3 linked regions of the Azoarcus olearius genome follow. The protein of the gene in region 3 interacts with the protein of the main gene of each other region in a pairwise test. Links are inferred from orthologs where the notes say so. Each region holds a gene or a part of one and is shown on either strand. Other genes may lie near its edges.

Evidence for each region.
Region 1: the proteins of ftsZ (region 3) and dqs_RS00920 interact in binary tests that used the Escherichia coli proteins (3 or more experiments, as listed by UniProt). The link is inferred for Azoarcus olearius from one-to-one orthologs.
Region 2: the proteins of ftsZ (region 3) and zapD interact in binary tests that used the Escherichia coli proteins (3 or more experiments, as listed by UniProt). The link is inferred for Azoarcus olearius from one-to-one orthologs.

The regions. Positions count from the first base shown.
Region 1 is NZ_CP016210.1:204,407-209,774, forward strand. The notes cover bases 1,074-3,918. They hold dqs_RS00920 (rod shape-determining protein), read left to right. Parts: upstream 1,074-1,896; coding sequence 1,897-2,940; downstream 2,941-3,918. Other genes in these bases: gatA (Asp-tRNA(Asn)/Glu-tRNA(Gln) amidotransferase subunit GatA), read right to left, coding at 1,074-1,440; gatC (Asp-tRNA(Asn)/Glu-tRNA(Gln) amidotransferase subunit GatC), read right to left, coding at 1,493-1,780; mreC (rod shape-determining protein MreC), read left to right, coding at 2,986-3,903; mreD (rod shape-determining protein MreD), read left to right, coding at 3,907-3,918. In the rest of the region: more of gatA, read right to left, coding at 1-1,073; more of mreD, read left to right, coding at 3,919-4,428; mrdA (penicillin-binding protein 2), read left to right, coding at 4,438-5,368. UniProt on the Escherichia coli protein: Forms membrane-associated dynamic filaments that are essential for cell shape determination. Acts by regulating cell wall synthesis and cell elongation, and thus cell shape.
Region 2 is NZ_CP016210.1:828,004-833,495, reverse strand. The notes cover bases 1,667-4,635. They hold zapD (cell division protein ZapD), read left to right. Parts: upstream 1,667-2,757; coding sequence 2,758-3,513; downstream 3,514-4,635. Other genes in these bases: dqs_RS03940 (Nudix family hydrolase), read right to left, coding at 3,713-4,635; dqs_RS03945 (DNA gyrase inhibitor YacG), read left to right, coding at 3,516-3,716; coaE (dephospho-CoA kinase), read left to right, coding at 2,056-2,676; dqs_RS03960 (SPOR domain-containing protein), read left to right, coding at 1,667-2,059. Also shown: dqs_RS03970 (biotin--[acetyl-CoA-carboxylase] ligase), read left to right, coding at 1-551; dqs_RS03965 (type III pantothenate kinase), read left to right, coding at 548-1,285; more of dqs_RS03960, read left to right, coding at 1,349-1,666; more of dqs_RS03940, read right to left, coding at 4,636-4,669; dqs_RS03935 (ATP-binding protein), read right to left, coding at 4,662-5,492. UniProt on the Escherichia coli protein: Cell division factor that enhances FtsZ-ring assembly. Directly interacts with FtsZ and promotes bundling of FtsZ protofilaments, with a reduction in FtsZ GTPase activity.
Region 3 is NZ_CP016210.1:989,297-994,611, forward strand. What follows is about bases 1,240-4,031. They hold ftsZ (cell division protein FtsZ), read left to right. Parts: upstream 1,240-1,960; coding sequence 1,961-3,103; downstream 3,104-4,031. Other genes in these bases: ftsA (cell division protein FtsA), read left to right, coding at 1,240-1,819; lpxC (UDP-3-O-acyl-N-acetylglucosamine deacetylase), read left to right, coding at 3,269-4,031. Also shown: dqs_RS04715 (cell division protein FtsQ/DivIB), read left to right, coding at 1-593; more of ftsA, read left to right, coding at 590-1,239; more of lpxC, read left to right, coding at 4,032-4,192; dqs_RS04735 (hypothetical protein), read left to right, coding at 4,227-4,415; dqs_RS04740 (DciA family protein), read right to left, coding at 4,420-4,848; preprotein translocase subunit SecA, read left to right, coding at 4,954-5,315. UniProt on the Escherichia coli protein: Essential cell division protein that forms a contractile ring structure (Z ring) at the future cell division site. The regulation of the ring assembly controls the timing and the location of cell division.

The sequences.
Region 1 (5,368 bases), 790 kb from region 3 along the record:
GTCGCTTGCCTGCTGGTACTGGTGTGCAGTGGCCAGCAGGCGGCTTTCGCCGAAGTAGTTGCCGATCAGCTGCAGGCCCACCGGCAGGCGCCCGGCGCCGAAACCGCAGGGGTGGGACAGGCCGGGCAAGCCGGCGAGGTTGACCGCGATCGTGTAGATGTCCGACAGGTACATCTGCACCGGGTCGTCCGCCTTCTCGCCAATCGCCCACGCCGTGGTCGGGCTGGTGGGGCCGGCAATGACGTCGCACTGCGCGAAGGCGGCCTGGAAGTCCTGCGCGATCAGGCGGCGCAGCTTCTGCGCCTGCAGGTAGTAGGCGTCGTAGTAGCCGTGCGACAGCACATAGGTACCGACCAGGATGCGGCGCTTGACCTCGGCGCCGAAGCCTTCCGCGCGGCTCTTGCAGTACATGTCGTTGAGGTCGCCGTATTCCGCGGCGCGGTGGCCGTAGCGCACGCCGTCGAAACGGGACAGGTTGCTCGACGCCTCGGCCGGCGCGATCACGTAGTAGGCGGGCACGGCCAGTTTGGCGTTGGGCAGGCTGACCTCGACGGTGACGGCGCCGAGCGCGCGGTACTGGTCGAGCGCGGCGTCCACCGCTGCGCGCACGTCGTCCGCCATGCCTTCGGCGAAGAACTCGCGCGGCAGGCCAATGCGCAGGCCGGCGAGCGGCTTGCCGCCGGCGGTGGGCGCGAGTGCGGCCGCGTAGTCCTCGGCCGGGCGGTCGAGGCAGGTGGAGTCGCGCGGATCGAAGCCGGCCATGGCCGTGAGCAGCAGCGCGCAGTCTTCCGCCGAAGCGCCGAAGGCGCCGCCCTGATCGAGCGAGGAGGCGTAGGCGATCATGCCGTAGCGGCTGACGACGCCGTAGGTGGGCTTGATGCCGGTGACGCCGGTGTGCGAGGCGGGCTGGCGCACCGAGCCGCCGGTGTCGGAGCCGGTGGCAAGCGGCACCAGGCGGGCGGCCACCGCGGCCGCCGAGCCGCCCGACGAGCCGCCGGGAATGCGGGTGGTGTCCCACGGATTGCGCACCGCGCCGTAGTGCGAGGACTCGTTCGACGAGCCCATCGCGAACTCGTCCATGTTGGTCTTGCCCAGGCTGACGGCGCCGGCGTCCTTCAGCCGGCTGACGACGTGGGCGTCATAGGGGCTGACGAAGTCGGCCAGCATCTTCGAGCCACAGGTGGTCAGCACGCCTTCGGTGCAGAACAGGTCCTTGTGCGCGAGCGGGATGCCGGTGAGCGGACCGGCAGTGCCGGCGGCGATGCGGGCGTCGGCCGCGCGCGCGGCGGCGAGCGCGCCTTCGCGGTCGATCGTGATGAAGGCGTTGAGGGCCGGATTGCGTTCCGCGATGCGGTCGAGGAAGAGCGTGGCCAGCTCGACGCTGGAAACCTGCCGGGTGTCGAGCGCGCGGCGCAGCTCGGAAACGGAAGCGTTGATCATGGGCGGGAAGCGTGTGGGCGCGGCCGGCAGCACAGGGGTGCCGGCCGCGGGTTCATTCGATGACCTTGGGCACCAGATACAGGCCGGCCTCGGTCTGCGGGGCGACGGACTGGAAGGCGCTGCGGCGGTCGGTTTCGGTGACCACGTCGTCGCGCAGGCGGGTGGCCAGCTCCTGCGGATGGCTCATCGGCTCGACCCCGGCGGTGTCGACCGCCTGCATCTGCTCGATCAGGCCGAAAATGCCGTCGAGCTTGGCGCGAACGGCGTCGATTTCACCCTCGGAAATCGCCAGGCGGGCGAGGCGGGCAATGCGGCCCACCTGTTCATTGGACAACGACATGGGGAAACAAAACCTGCTGAATCGACAAAGGTTTGTAGGTTATCATATCCGCCTTTGGCCTGGCTCCGGGCCCGCCCCTCCGCGGCGCTTCTTCCCCACCGGTTTCGGAATCCCTCATGTTTGGTTTTCTGCGCTCTTATTTTTCCAACGATCTCGCCATCGACCTTGGCACTGCGAACACGCTGATCTACGTGCGCGGCAAGGGCATCGTGCTCGACGAACCCTCCGTGGTCGCCATCCGCACCGAGGGCGGTCCCAACGCCAAGCGCACCATCCAGGCGGTGGGCCACGCGGCCAAGCAGATGCTTGGCAAGACCCCGGGCAACATCACCGCGATTCGCCCGATGAAGGACGGTGTCATCGCCGATTTCGTCGTCACCGAGCAGATGATCAAGCAGTTCATCAAGAAGGTGCACGATTCCCGCCTGCTGTCGCCCAGCCCGCGCATCATCATCTGCGTGCCCTGCGGCTCCACCCAGGTCGAACGCCGCGCGATCCGTGACGCGGCCCTCGCCGCAGGCGCCTCGCAGGTGTATCTGATCGAGGAACCGATGGCCGCGGCGATCGGCGCCGGCCTGCCGGTGTCGGATGCCACCGGCTCCATGGTGGTCGACATCGGCGGGGGCACCACCGAAGTCGGCGTGATCTCGCTCGGCGGCATGGTCTATGCCGGCAGCGTGCGCGTCGGCGGCGACAAGTTCGACGATGCCATCGTCAATTACATCCGCCGCAACTACGGCATGCTGATCGGCGACACCACCGCCGAGAACATCAAGAAGAACATCGGCTCGGCCTTCCCCGGCTCCGAAGTGCGCGAAATGGAAGTCAAGGGCCGCAACCTGGCCGAAGGCATCCCGCGCAGCTTCACCATCTCGTCCAACGAAATCCTGGAAGCGCTCACCGAACCGCTCAACCAGATCGTCTCCGCGGTCAAGATCGCGCTGGAACAGACCCCGCCCGAACTCGGCGCCGACATCGCCGACCGCGGCATGGTGCTAACCGGCGGCGGTGCGCTGCTGCGCGACCTCGACCGCCTGCTGATGGAGGAGACCGGCCTGCCGGTGATCGTGGCCGAGGAGCCGCTGACCTGCGTGGCGCGCGGCTGCGGCCTGGCGCTCGACAAGATGGACAAGCTCGGCTCCATCTTCACGTCGGACTGATCCGCGCAGTCACGGCGTTTTTCCTGCTGATCCGGAAATCCCAGGATGTCCCTCGCCGGCCATCAGCCGCCTCCTATTTTCCGGCGCGGCCTCGCACCGCTGGCGCGCCTGTTCCTGCTCGTCTCGGTCTGCCTGGCGATGCTGGTGGCCGACCTGCGCTTCCGCTACCTGGAGGTCTTCCGCCAGGGGCTGTCGGTGGTGACCTACCCGCTGCAGATGGCCGCGGCGACGCCGGCCGATTTCGTGCGCAACGCCTCGCGCTATTTCGCCACGCTGATCGAGGTCCAGCTCGAAAACGCCGACCTGCGCCGCCAGCAGCTCGGCGCGGCCGAACGGCTGCTGCGCTACGAGCAGCTCGAGCAGGAATACAAGCAGCTGCGCGGTCTGATGCAGATGGCCGAGCGGGTGCAGGTAAAGAGTGTCGCCGCCGAAATCCTCTATAACGCGCCCGATCCCTTCGCGCGCAAGGTCATCCTCGACCGCGGCGCGCAGCAGGGGGTCGAGGCCGGCCTGGCGGTGGTCGATTCCGACGGCGTCATCGGCCAGGTGACGCGCGTCTATCCGATCCAGTCCGAAGTCACGCTGCTGACCGACCGCAACCAGGCGATCCCGGTGCGCGTGCTGCGCAACGGCTTGCGCGGGGTGCTGTTCGGTACCGGCCAGGGACGCATCGAGCTGAGGTTCGTGATCGCGGGCGCCGATATCCAGGTGGGCGACATGCTGGTCACCTCGGGGCTGGACGGCGTGTTCCTGCCCGGTTTGCCGGTGGCCGAAGTGCTGTCGGTCGACCGCGAGGCGGAGGCCTTTGCGCGCATCGTCTGCAAGCCGGTGGCGGGCGTCGAGCGCAGCAGCCAGGTGCTGGTGCTGGGCCGCGCCGAACCTCCGCCGCCCATTCCGGTCGATCCTGCGCCGGCGCCGCCGGCCGAAGGGCGGCGGGCCCGCCGTGGCGATGGAGGACACTGACCCATGCAGCCGACAAATCGTTCGAGTCGCATCCTGCTGCCGGTCCGGCTCGGCTTCATCTATTTCAGCCTGATGGTCGCGCTCGCGCTCGCTTACGTCCCCACGGGCCGGTTTCCGGGCGTGCCCGACTGGGTGGCGCTGGTGCTGGCCTTCTGGTGCATCCGCGAACCGCTGCGCATCGGCATGGGCGCGGGTTTCCTGTTCGGCGTGCTCGTCGATATCGGTCAGGGGGCGGCGATGGGGCAGCATGCGCTCGCCTACGTCGTGCTTGCCTATCTGGCCACCGGCCTGGCGCGCCGGGTGATGTGGTTTCCGCCGCTGCTGCAGGCGCTGCATGTGTTGCCGATGCTGCTGGCGTCGCAGATGCTGATGGTGGCGGTGCGGCTGATCGCGGGGGCCGAGTTCCCCGGCTGGGCGTATTTCCTGTCGAGTTTCACTGCCGTCGCGCTGTGGGTGCCGCTGAACTACCTGCTGCTGCTGCCGCAATACCAGCCGGTCGACCGGGACGACAACCGGCCGATCTGATCCGCGCCCATGACCGAGTTTCGCACCCCGGCCCAGGAAAAATCGCGCTTCCGCAACCGTGTGGTGGTGGCAGCGCTGTTCATCCTCGCCTGCTTCGCGCTGCTGGCGATGCGCTTCTACTACCTGCAGGTGACGCGGCACGCGTATTTCCACACCCGCGCCGAGGACAACCGCATCGCACTGCTGCCGGTCGTGCCCAACCGCGGCACCATCACCGACCGCAACGGCGTCGTGCTGGCGCGCAACTATGCCGCCTACACGCTCGAGATCACACCGTCCAAAGCGGGCGACCTGGAGGCGACGATCGACGGCCTCGCCGAAGTCGTCACCATCGAGCCGCGCGACCGCCGCCGGTTCCGCAAGGTGCTGGAGGAAAGCCGCAACTTCGAGAGCGTGCCGATTCGCACCCGGCTGACCGACGAGGAGGTGGCGCGCTTTACCGCGCAGCGTTACCGCTTCCCCGGCGTGGAGGTCCAGGCGCGGCTGTTCCGCGACTATCCCGAGGGCGAGGTCGCGTCGCACGTGATCGGCTACATCGGCCGCATCAACGATCGCGACGTGGAGCGCATCGAGGAGCGCGGCCAGACTGCCAACTACCGCGGCTCCGAGTACATCGGCAAGGCCGGGCTGGAGCAGTCCTACGAGGCCGAACTCCACGGCCAGACCGGTTTCGAGCAGGTGGAAGTGAACGCCGGCGGGCGCGCCGTGCGGCGGCTGTCGCGCACCGCGGCGATGGTCGGCAACAACCTCGAGCTGACGCTGGACATCGAACTGCAGAAGATCGCCGAAAACGCGTTCGGCAACCGGCGCGGCGCGCTGGTCGCGATCGAGCCCGGCACCGGTGGCGTGCTCGCGCTGGTGTCCAAGCCCACCTTCGATCCCAACCTGTTCGTCGAGGGCATCTCCGCGCAGGACTGGAAGCAGCTCAACGATTCGCCCG
Region 2 (5,492 bases), 160 kb from region 3 along the record:
TCGCGCCCGGGGCGCCAGTGCCGGCGGGGCTGTCGCTGGTGGCGGGCCTCGCGCTCGCGCGCGCGCTCGAGAAATTGGGCCTGGAAGGCATCCAGCTCAAGTGGCCGAACGACCTCCTGGTGCACGGTTGCAAGCTCGCCGGCATCCTGGTCGAACTCCTGCCCGGCCGCGGTCGCACGCCTGCGGCCGTCATCGGGATCGGGCTCAATCTGAGACTGCCGCCGGAAGCGGACATTCCGGACCAAGGCGGCGTGACCGACCTCCATACCGAAATTCCCGCGCTGCCGCCGCGCGAGCAACTGCTCGCCGCCATCCTCCGCGAGCTTCACGCGGCGCTGGACTTGTACGCGATGGCCGGATTCGGCGCGCTGCGTGGCGCCTGGCAGCAACGCAACGCCTTCGCCGACCTGCCGGTACGCATCTTCGGCGAGGGCAGTGAAATCGTCGGCATCTGCACCGGCGTGGACGAGGACGGTGCGCTGCTGGTCCGCACCGACGCGGGCGTGGTACGCGTGCTGTCCGGCGAAGTGTCGCTGCGGGCTGCGCCATGATCCTGCTGCTCGACGTCGGCAATACCCGGATCAAGTGGCGGGTCGTTCAAGCGGCCGGCACGCCGGCAATGGCCGAGGGGGCGCTCGGCCATGCCGAAGTCCATGGGTTGCAGGCGATAGTGGCGGGCTTTCCGGCACTCCGGCGCATGGTCGGCAGCAACGTCGCAGGAGCGAGCCTGGGCGCCGCACTGGACGGCATGCTGACCACCGCCGGCATTGCCGGTCGATGGGTGCAGGCCGCCCGCGACGAACACGGCGTCCGCAACGGCTACGACCGTCCTGCGCAGCTCGGCACCGACCGCTGGGCGGCCCTGATCGGCGCGCGGCGGCTGCATGGCGGCCCCTGCCTCGTCGTCAGCGCCGGCACCGCCACCACGGTGGATCACCTGGATGCGGACGGACAGTTCCAGGGCGGGCTCATCCTGCCCGGCATCGACCTCATGCGCCAATCCCTGGCATCGAATACCAGCGGACTGCGGCTGGAGGACGGCCACGTTACGCCCCATCCTCGCAACACCGCGGACGCGATCGAGTCGGGTTGTGCGATGGCGCAGGCAGGTGCTGTCGAGCGCATGTTCGCGCAACTCGTCCCTCAGGAGGACGCACTGTGCGTGCTCACCGGCGGCGCTGCGCCACGGTTTGCCGACCTTCTGTCGGTTCGAACCCGCGCCGTGCCCAACCTGGTCCTCGACGGACTCGCCGTCATTGCCGCGGCGGACGCCGCGGACAGTTGAACCCCCCACCCTACCGGCACCCGGGCGTGGCCCGGCTACGGACGAATCAGGTAAGCTCTTCGCATGGTCTGGACACGCTTTGCGCTCATCCTGCTGCTGATTCTCAACGGCCTCGCCCTTGCCGCGATCGCCGGTTGGTTCGGCGCTCCCGCGTCCGTCGGCGAGCCCGAACGCGTCGCCAACCAGTTGCATCCGGAACGGGTGCGCTTCATCGGTGAACAGGCGCCGTCGGCGAGCGCCGCGGTCTCGGCCGCCCCCGCAGCAACAGCGGACAACACGACCGCCGCCAATGAAGCCCCGGCTCCGTCGGCTCCACCGGCAGAGCCGCCGCCCGCATCGACCCTGGCGTGCGCGTCCTGGTCCGGACTCAGCGCAGAAGAAGCCGAACGTCTCGCTGCCCGCATCGCCGAAGCGGGCCTTACCGTTCGCCGTCACAGCGGCGAAGCGCCCGCGTCGTGGTGGGTCCGTTTGCCGCCGCAGGGTTCGCGCGATCAGGCGGAACGCAAGGTGCGCGAATTGAAGGCACTTGGTGTCACCGACTACTTCATCGTGCAGGATGCGGGGCCAAACCAGTTTGCGATCTCGTTGGGCCTGTTCAAATCCGAAGCCGCAGCCCACCAACAACTCGCACAGCTGCGCAGCCGCGGTGTGCGCACTGCGGGTGTCGCGCCCCGCCTGGCTGTCACGCAGGCCGTCGATGCCATCGCCACGGAGGAACAATTGCGGCGTGTCGCGACCGGCCTCCCCGCTGCGAACGCGACCTGCACGCCGTGAAACGCCCCTACGTCGTCGGCCTGAGCGGAGGCATAGGCAGCGGCAAGAGCGCAGCGGCGGATCGCTTCGCCCACCTGGGCGCCACGCTCGTCGATACCGATGCGATCGCACACGCGCTGACCGGCCCCGGCGGCGCGGCGATGCCGCAGATCGCCGCACACTTCGGCTCAGCCTGTATCACCGCCGACGGCCGCATGGACCGTGATGCGATGCGGGCGCTGGTCTTCTCCCGACCCGCCGCCCGACGCGAACTGGAAGCCATCCTGCATCCGATGATCCGGACCGAAAGCGACCGCCAGGTGGCCGCTGCACCCAGCCCCTACGTCATCCTCGCCATTCCCCTGCTCGTTGAATCCGGCACCGCCCGCGCGCGGTGCGACCGGATCTGCATCGTCGATTGCCCTGAAGCCTTGCAGATCGAACGGGTGCGGGCGCGAAGCGGGCTGGAGGAGGCGCAGATTCTCGCGATCATGCGGGCACAGGCCAGCCGGGCGGAGCGCCTGGCCGTAGCCGACGACGTGATCGACAACAGCACGACCCTGAGCGCCTTGCATGCACAGGTGGATATCCTGCATGCGCGCTATCTCGCGCTCGCGGGCGATACCACCAAGGTCTAGGCGGTGCAACGGCGGGCTGGCGACGCTGTGCTATCATCGACCGATTACTCTGGAGCGCCGGAATCTTGCGGACAAGACGCGGTGATTAGCTACGAATACCCTCTCAGCGAGCGCATTCGCACGCTACTTCGCCTTGAAGACCTGTTCCGCAAGGTCGCTCATTTTGGCGGCAGCGAAGCACCGCTCGACCATCATGTCGCGCTGCTGACCATCTTCGAGATTCTTGAAGTCGCCAGCCGCGCCGACCTGAAGGTCGACCTGGTGCAGGAGCTTGAGCGGCAGCGTCAGATCCTGCTGTCGTTCCGCAACAACCCGGAAATTTCCGAAGAGGCGCTGGCCGGCGCGCTTTATGAGATCGAACAGGCCTCGACCGCGCTGCTGTCGATGGCGGGCAAGATCGGGCAATACCTGCGCGAGAACGAGTGGCTGATGGGCATCCGCAGCCGCGCGGCAATTCCCGGTGGCGTCTGTCAGTTCGACCTGCCTTCCTACCATTTCTGGCTGAACCGGGACGCGGCCGAACGGCGTCACGACCTTGACGCCTGGATCATGCCGATGACGCCGATCCGCGACGGCATCGAAATCGTGATGCGTCTGTTGCGGAGCAGCGGCCGCCCCGAGCAGCAACGCGCACGCGCCGGCACCTACCAGCTGACGATGGCGGGACGCGTCGCCCAGATGTTGCGCGTGCGCATTCCGCGCAGCGAAGCGGTCGTGCCGGAGATCAGCGCCAACAAGTACGCACTCAACATCCGCTTCATGCTTCCCGAAACCGTTGCTCGTCCCCGCGTCGCCGAGCGCGAGATCACCTTCGAGCTGACTTTCTGCACGCTTTGAACGTGGTCGATCACGCCCCCCGCATCGTCAAATGCCCGACCTGCGGCGCCCAGGTGCCCTGGGTGCCGGAGAGCCGCTACCGGCCGTTCTGTTCGGCGCGTTGCCGCCAGATCGACCTCGGTGCATGGGCGAGCGAGGAATACAAGGTTCCGACCTCGCCCCCCGACGACACCGACGCGGCCGAAACCGGCTCGGGGCGCTAAGCGCCCCACGCCCCGCGGATCGCCGCAACACCATGCGCCCCATGGTCGCGGGCGCAATCCATGTCGCCCCAGCCGAGACCACCGAGCGCAAAGACCGGAAATGGCAGCGTGCCTGCCAACTCGCCAAAGCGCGCCCAGCCGAGCGCAGCCTGGCCAGGATGGGATGCCGTGGGCCGCACCGGCCCGAGCACGGCGTAGTCCAGCCCCAGGGCCGCCGCCGCCAGCAGCTCCTCTTCCGAGTGGCAAGACGCTCCGACCCACTCGAACGCGGGGCGGACCGTGCAATCAAGGAGTGCCGCTGACGGAAGGTGCACCCCGGGCGCACCCACTGCACGGGCAAGATCGAGGTCGCCATTGATGACCACGATTCCACCGGCCGCGGCTACGCGGCGCACCACTTCCTGTGCGAATTCGATCTGCTGCCGGCGAGGCAGCGCCGCTTCGCGCACCTGCACCAGGCGCAGGCCCGCGCCCAGGGCCTGCTCAAGCTCGTCCAGCTGACGCGCCACGCCCCGTTCGGCGGCCTGCGTGATACCCATCCGGCGCGGCAGTTGCAGCGCCTTCAGGATCGGGCCGTTGGCGGGCAACATCGGCGCGCACGCGGTCGCGATCAGCTCCGGCTCGGCCCAGCGCAGCGCCGCATGCACGTGCGCCACCGGCGCTCCGGACCACGCCGGAACCTCGAAGAAGTGCAAGCGGACGTGAGCGTGTTCGTAGTCGTGCTCGCGGGTCAGCCAGGGCCGCACGTGCGGCACCACGATGCCTAGCTCCTCGGCCAGCTCGCGCTTGAGCGCATCTGCCGCGGATTCGCCAGGTTCGACCTTGCCTCCGGGGAATTCCCAGTAGCCGGGATAGAAGGTGTCGGGTGCGCGCTGCCCGAGCAACACCCGTCCGCGCTCCAGGATGACCCCGGCCGCGACATTGACGATCTTGCGGGCGCCCACCTCAGCCATCCTCCCGGCCCGCGTAGTCCCGCGCGAACTGCCACGCAACCCGCCCAGAGCGTGCGCCACGCATCAGCGCCCACTGCAGCGCTTCCTGGCGTGCCGCCGCGATGCGCCGCTTGGGGACACGGAAGACGCCGAGCCAGTGCTCCACGATCTCCAGGTATTCATCCTGGTTGAAGGGATAGAAGGACACCCACAAGCCGAATCTGTCCGACAGCGACACCTTCTCCTCCACCGCCTCGCCAGGGTGAAGCTCGCCGCCGGCGTGACGTACCTGAAGATTTTCGTCGTGGTACTCCGGCATCAGGTGGCGACGGTTGGAGGTGGCGTAGACCAGCACGTTGGCCGACATCGCGGCAATCGACCCATCGAGCACGCTCTTCAAGGCCTTGTAGGCGTCCTCGCCTTCCTCGAACGACAGGTCGTCGCAGTAGAGGATGAAGCGCTCCGGCCGTCCCGCTACCAGGTCGACGATTTCGGGCAGCGCCACGAGGTCGGATTTGTCGACCTCGATCAGCCGCAGCCCCTGATCCGCATAAGCATTGAGCAAGCCCTTGATCAGCGAAGACTTCCCCGTTCCGCGCGCGCCGGTCAACAGGACATTGTTGGCGCTGCGGCCGGCGAGGAACTGACGCGTGTTGCGGTCTATACGCTCCTTCTGGGAATCGACGTCCTTCAGGTCCTCAAGGCGTATGCGGTCGACAAGCTTCACCGGCACCAGCGCGCCACGCCCGTTTCGCCGCTGCCAGCGGAAAGCCTTCGCCGCGGTCCAGTCCGGTTCGGGAGCCGGCGCCGGGAGCAGCGCATCGAGTCGATCCAGCAAGGCTTC
Region 3 (5,315 bases):
AGGCCCAGCTGGAATACGTCGCCCGCACGGCGATCCGCGGCAACTTCTTCACCGTCGATCTGGAGGCGGTGCGCGAGGCGTTCGAGTCGGTGCCCTGGGTGCGCCGCGCCGAAGTGCGCCGCCGCTGGCCCGACGGTATCGAGCTGCGGCTGGTGGAGCAGCGCGCGGTGGCGTCCTGGAAGCCGGTGGAAGGCGGGGAGCCGCGGCTGGTCAATTCCGACGGCGAGCTGTTCGCCGCGACGACGACCGATCCGATGCCCGCGCTGGCGGGCCCGCAGGGCACCTCGCAGCGCCTGCTCGCGCGCTATCAGCAACTGGGGGCGATGCTGCAGCCGCTGAACCTGCATGTGGTGGGGGTCAGCCTGTCGGCGCGCGAGGCCTGGCAGCTGACGACGGACAACGGAATGGTGATCCTGCTCGGACGCGAGTCGGAGCAGGGCGTGCTCGACCGGCGACTGAAGCGTTTCATCGCCGCGTGGCCGCAACTGCAGCAACACGTGGGAACCACGGTGGCGGTGGCCGACCTCCGCTACCCGGGCGGATTCGCATTGACGCCGGCGGACGGCGTCATCGCAGGAAAAGGCAAGCAATGAGCAAGGAATACAAGGAACTGATCGTCGGGCTGGACATTGGCACCGCCAAGATCACCTGCATGGTGGCCGAGGTGCGGCCGGACGGCCGGCTCAATGTCGTCGGCCTCGGCACCCAGCCGACCAGCGGGTTGAAGCGCGGCGTGGTGGTGAACATCGAGGCCACGGTGGACGCGATCTCGCGCGTGATCCAGGAGGTCGAGCTGATGGCCGACTGCAAGATCCGCGATGTGTACACCGGCATCGCCGGCAGCCACATCAAGAGCTTCAACTCAAACGGCATGGTCGCGATCAAGGACAAGGAGGTCACGCCGCTCGACGTCGAGCGCGTGATCGAGGTCGCGCGCGCGATGCCGATCCCGGCCGAGCAGCAGATCCTGCACATCCTCACCCAGGAATTCATCATCGACGGCCAGGGCGGCGTGCGCGAACCCATCGGCATGAGCGGCGTCAAGCTGGAAGTGAAGGTGCACATCGTCACCGGCGCGGTGTCGGCGGCGCAGAACGTCATCAAGTGCGTGCGCCGCTGTGGCCTTGAGGTGATGGACCTGATCCTGCAGCCGCTGGCTTCCAGCTACGCGGTGCTGACCGAGGATGAGAAGGAGCTCGGCGTCTGTCTGGTGGACATCGGCGGTGGCACCACCGACATCGCCGTGTTCACCCAGGGCGCGATCCGCCATACCGCGGTGCTGCCGATCGCCGGCGACCAGATCACCAACGACATCGCGATGGCGCTGCGTACCCCGACCGCCGAGGCGGAGGACATCAAGATCCACCAAGGCGTGGCAATGCACCAGATGGCCGACGCCGAGGAAATGATCGAAGTGCCGGGCGTGGGCGATCGTCCGCCGCGCAAGCTGTCGCGCCAGGCGCTGGCCGACGTCATCGAGCCGCGCGTGTCGGAGCTGTTCGAGCTGGTGCAGGCGGAGTTGCGCCGCAGCGGCTACGAGGAACTGCTGTCGTCCGGCATCGTGCTGACCGGCGGTTCGTCGGTGATGCGCGGCATGGCCGAGCTGGGCGAGGACGTGTTCCACATGCCGGTGCGCATCGGTTCGCCGCAGTACGACGGGGGCTTGGCCGACGTCGTCTGCCAGCCACGCTACGCCACCGCGATGGGCCTGGTGATGGAAGGCGCGGCGCAGCGCCGGCGCGGCATCCAGGCGCGCGACACGCGTTCGGTGAAGCAGATCTTCGGGCGCATGAAGGCCTGGTTCGAAAAGAATTTCTGACCGCAGACATAAATGCAGTCATTTTGAATGAGTACCTGTGTTCGGCCCGATATTTAGTAGTAGACTTTATGGTTAATACTAGATACGGGTCGGTCGGGTGTCGGTTGAATAGCAGGGCCGTTTTCCATGGAGGCGAGGCAAATGTTTGAAATCGTTGAGAAAGAACCGACCGGAACGATCATCAAGGTGATCGGCATCGGGGGCGCCGGTGGCAACGCCGTCGATCACATGATCCGCGAGGGAGTGCAGGGGGTGCAGTTCATCTCCGCCAATACCGATGCGCAGGCGCTGTCGCGCTGCCTGGCGTCGACCAAGATCCAGCTCGGCGTCACCGGTCTTGGCGCCGGTTCCAAGCCGGAAGCCGGCCGCGCCGCGGCGCAGGAGTCGCGCGAGCAGATCGCCGCCGCGCTCGAAGGTGCCCACATGTGCTTCATCACCGGCGGCATGGGTGGCGGCACCGGTACCGGCGCCGCGCCGGTCGTGGCGGAAATCGCCAAGGAAATGGGCATCCTGTGCGTTGCCGTGGTGACCAAGCCCTTCGATTTCGAGAACCGCATCCGCGTTGCCGAAAGCGGCGTCGAGGAACTGACCCGCCACGTCGATTCGCTGATCGTGGTGCTCAACGACAAGCTGCTCGACGTGTTCGGTGACGATGCCGGCTTCGAGGAGTGCTTCCGCTCTGCCGACAACGTGCTGCGCTCGGCCGTCGGCGGCATCGCCGAGATCATCAACGTGCCGGGTCTGGTCAACGTCGACTTCCAGGACGTGCGCACCGCGATGGCCGAAATGGGCCGTGCCATGATGGGGTCGGCCGAAGCCTCCGGCATGGACCGCGCCCGCATCGCCGCCGAGCAGGCCGCCGTGTCGCCGCTGCTGGAGGGCACCGAGCTGTCCGGCGCGCGCTGCGTGCTGATCAACATCACCGCCAGCAAGTCGCTGAAGATGTCGGAAGTGCGCGACGCGGTGAAGACGGTGCAGGCCTTCGCCGCGCCGGAAGCCTTCGTCAAGTACGGCACCGTGTTCGACGAGAGCATGGGCGACAACATCCGCATCACCGTGGTCGCTACCGGCCTGGGCACCCCGCGCGCCGCGCGCCAGCCGGTGATGCAGGTTGTGCAGGGCACCGGCACTTACGGCCCGATGGGCGGTGTCGATGCCAACCCCGCGATGCCGGAGGTGTTCCGCACCGGCCGCGGCGGCGCCCGCACCACCGTGGATGCGATGGCGAGCAACGGCATGGGCAATTACGACATCCCCGCTTTCCTGCGCCGTCAGGCCGACTAAGCACTGCGGCGTCCAGCCGCAGCCGACGGGCATCCCGTGCGTGCCGCCGCCTCCGGCGCGCGCGGGATGCCCGTCGCTTTTTCCTATCGCCGCGATAGCGCCCCCGCTGCCGGAAGCCCTCCATGGCACGTGCTAAACTATTGGCGTGATGAAGGAAAACAACAAATGATCCGGCAACGTACGCTCAAGTCCACGGTCAAGGCGACCGGGGTCGGCCTCCATGGCGGGCGCAAGGTCAACCTTGTGCTGCGGCCTGCTGCGCCGGATACCGGCATCGTCTTCCATCGCGTCGACCTCGATCCGCCGCTCGACCTGCCCGCCGATCCGTACGCCGTCTGCGACACCCGCATGTGCTCCGGGCTGGAGAAGGGCGGCCAGAAGGTCGGCACCGTCGAGCACCTGATGTCCGCGCTGGCCGGGCTGGGTATCGACAATCTGCATATCGACGTCGATGCGCCGGAAATTCCCATCCTCGACGGCAGCTCCGGCCCCTTCGTGTTCCTGCTGCAGTCCGCCGGCATCGAGGAGCAGAAGGCGCCCAAGCGCTTCCTGCGGGTCAAGAAGCCGGTGGAGTACCGCGAGGGCGACAAATGGGTGCGGCTGGAACCCTACGACGGTTTCCGGCTCGACTTCTCGATCGTCTTCAATCATCCGGCCATCGACAGCACCTCGACCGCGGTCAGCATCGACTTCGCCACCCACTCCTATGTGCGCGATGTCGCGCGGGCGCGCACCTTCGGCTTCATGCAGGATGTCGAGTTCATGCGCGCCAACGGGCTGGCGCTGGGTGGCAGCCTGGAAAACGCGATCGTGATGGACGAGTACCGGGTGCTCAACGCCGACGGGCTTCGCTACGCGGACGAGTTCGTCAAGCACAAGGTGCTCGATGCGATCGGCGACCTCTATCTGTGCGGCCATCCGCTGCTGGCGCGTTATTCGGCTCACAAGTCCGGCCATGCCTTGAACAACCAGATCCTGCGTGTGCTGCTCGAAGACCGCAGCGCCTGGGAGATCGTCAGCTTCGAACGCGAGGCCGCGACGCCGCCGGCGGTGGCCCACCAGTTCGCGCCGGTGCTGGCGGCCGCGTGAGCGCTCCGCACCCATCAAAAACCGGACGGGCGCAATGCTGATCATGCGGCTCGCCATCCTGCTCGTGGTGCTGGGCACCGGCGGCTCGCTGCTGCTGTGGCTCGCCACCGGCAAGCCGCGCTACAAGGCGTGGGCGTGGAAAAGCCTGCGCTTCGGGCTGGTCGTGGTGTTGGTGTTCTTCGCGCTGCTTCTGGTCGAACGGGTGCTCGCCCCCACCCTTTGACGCTTCAGCTGCTGCGTCGCGCCAGCCGTTCCAGCGATGCGCGCAGCGGCGAATCCGCCGGCAGCGTGGCGGCAAAGTCGGTGATGCTGCTGCGCGCCGTCTGCGAGATGTGGCGCTCCGGCGGCGGCCGGCGCCATTCCGCCTGCTGTGGCGTCGCCACCTTCACCTTGATCGACTGCAGCGGATAACCGGCCTGGAGAAACTGGGCCTGCAGGCTGGGCAGCATCTGCTTGAGCCGGCTGGCGGCCGCCCCGCCCTGTGCGGCGATGACGAGCGCGTCGTCCTTGATGTTGGCGACGCGGCACGCGTCGGCCAGCGCCGGCGGCAGCAGGCGTTCCAGCACGCCCTGCAGGCGGCGCAGCCGGGCGGCGTGGTCTTGCAGGCGGGCGAGGGCGTCGCCGCTGCCGAGGTAGCGTTGCAGGAGTCGGGTCATGGTGCGGCGCGGAGGGCGTTTTGGTGGCGCCAGTGGCGCGTCATGGGGCGATTAACGCGACATGATAAACTCGCCGCTTTGCCGAATCGACCTCGCCCCCATCTCATGATCTCCGGTCTGCTCAAGAAACTCTTCGGTAGTCGCAACGACCGTCTCATTCGCCAGTATTCCCAGAACGTGCGCAAGATCAACGCGCTCGAGCCGGAGATCGCAGCGCTTTCCGACGAGGCCCTGCGGGGCAAGACCGGCGAGTTCCGCCAGCGGCTGGCGGACGGTGCGACGCTGGACGATCTGCTGCCGGAAGCGTTCGCCGTCGTGCGCGAAGCCGGCAAGCGGGTGCACGGCATGCGCCACTTCGACGTCCAGCTGATCGGCGGCATGGTGCTGCACGACGGCAAGATCGCCGAAATGCGCACCGGCGAAGGCAAGACCCTGGTCGCAACGCTCGCCGCCTACCTCAACGCGCT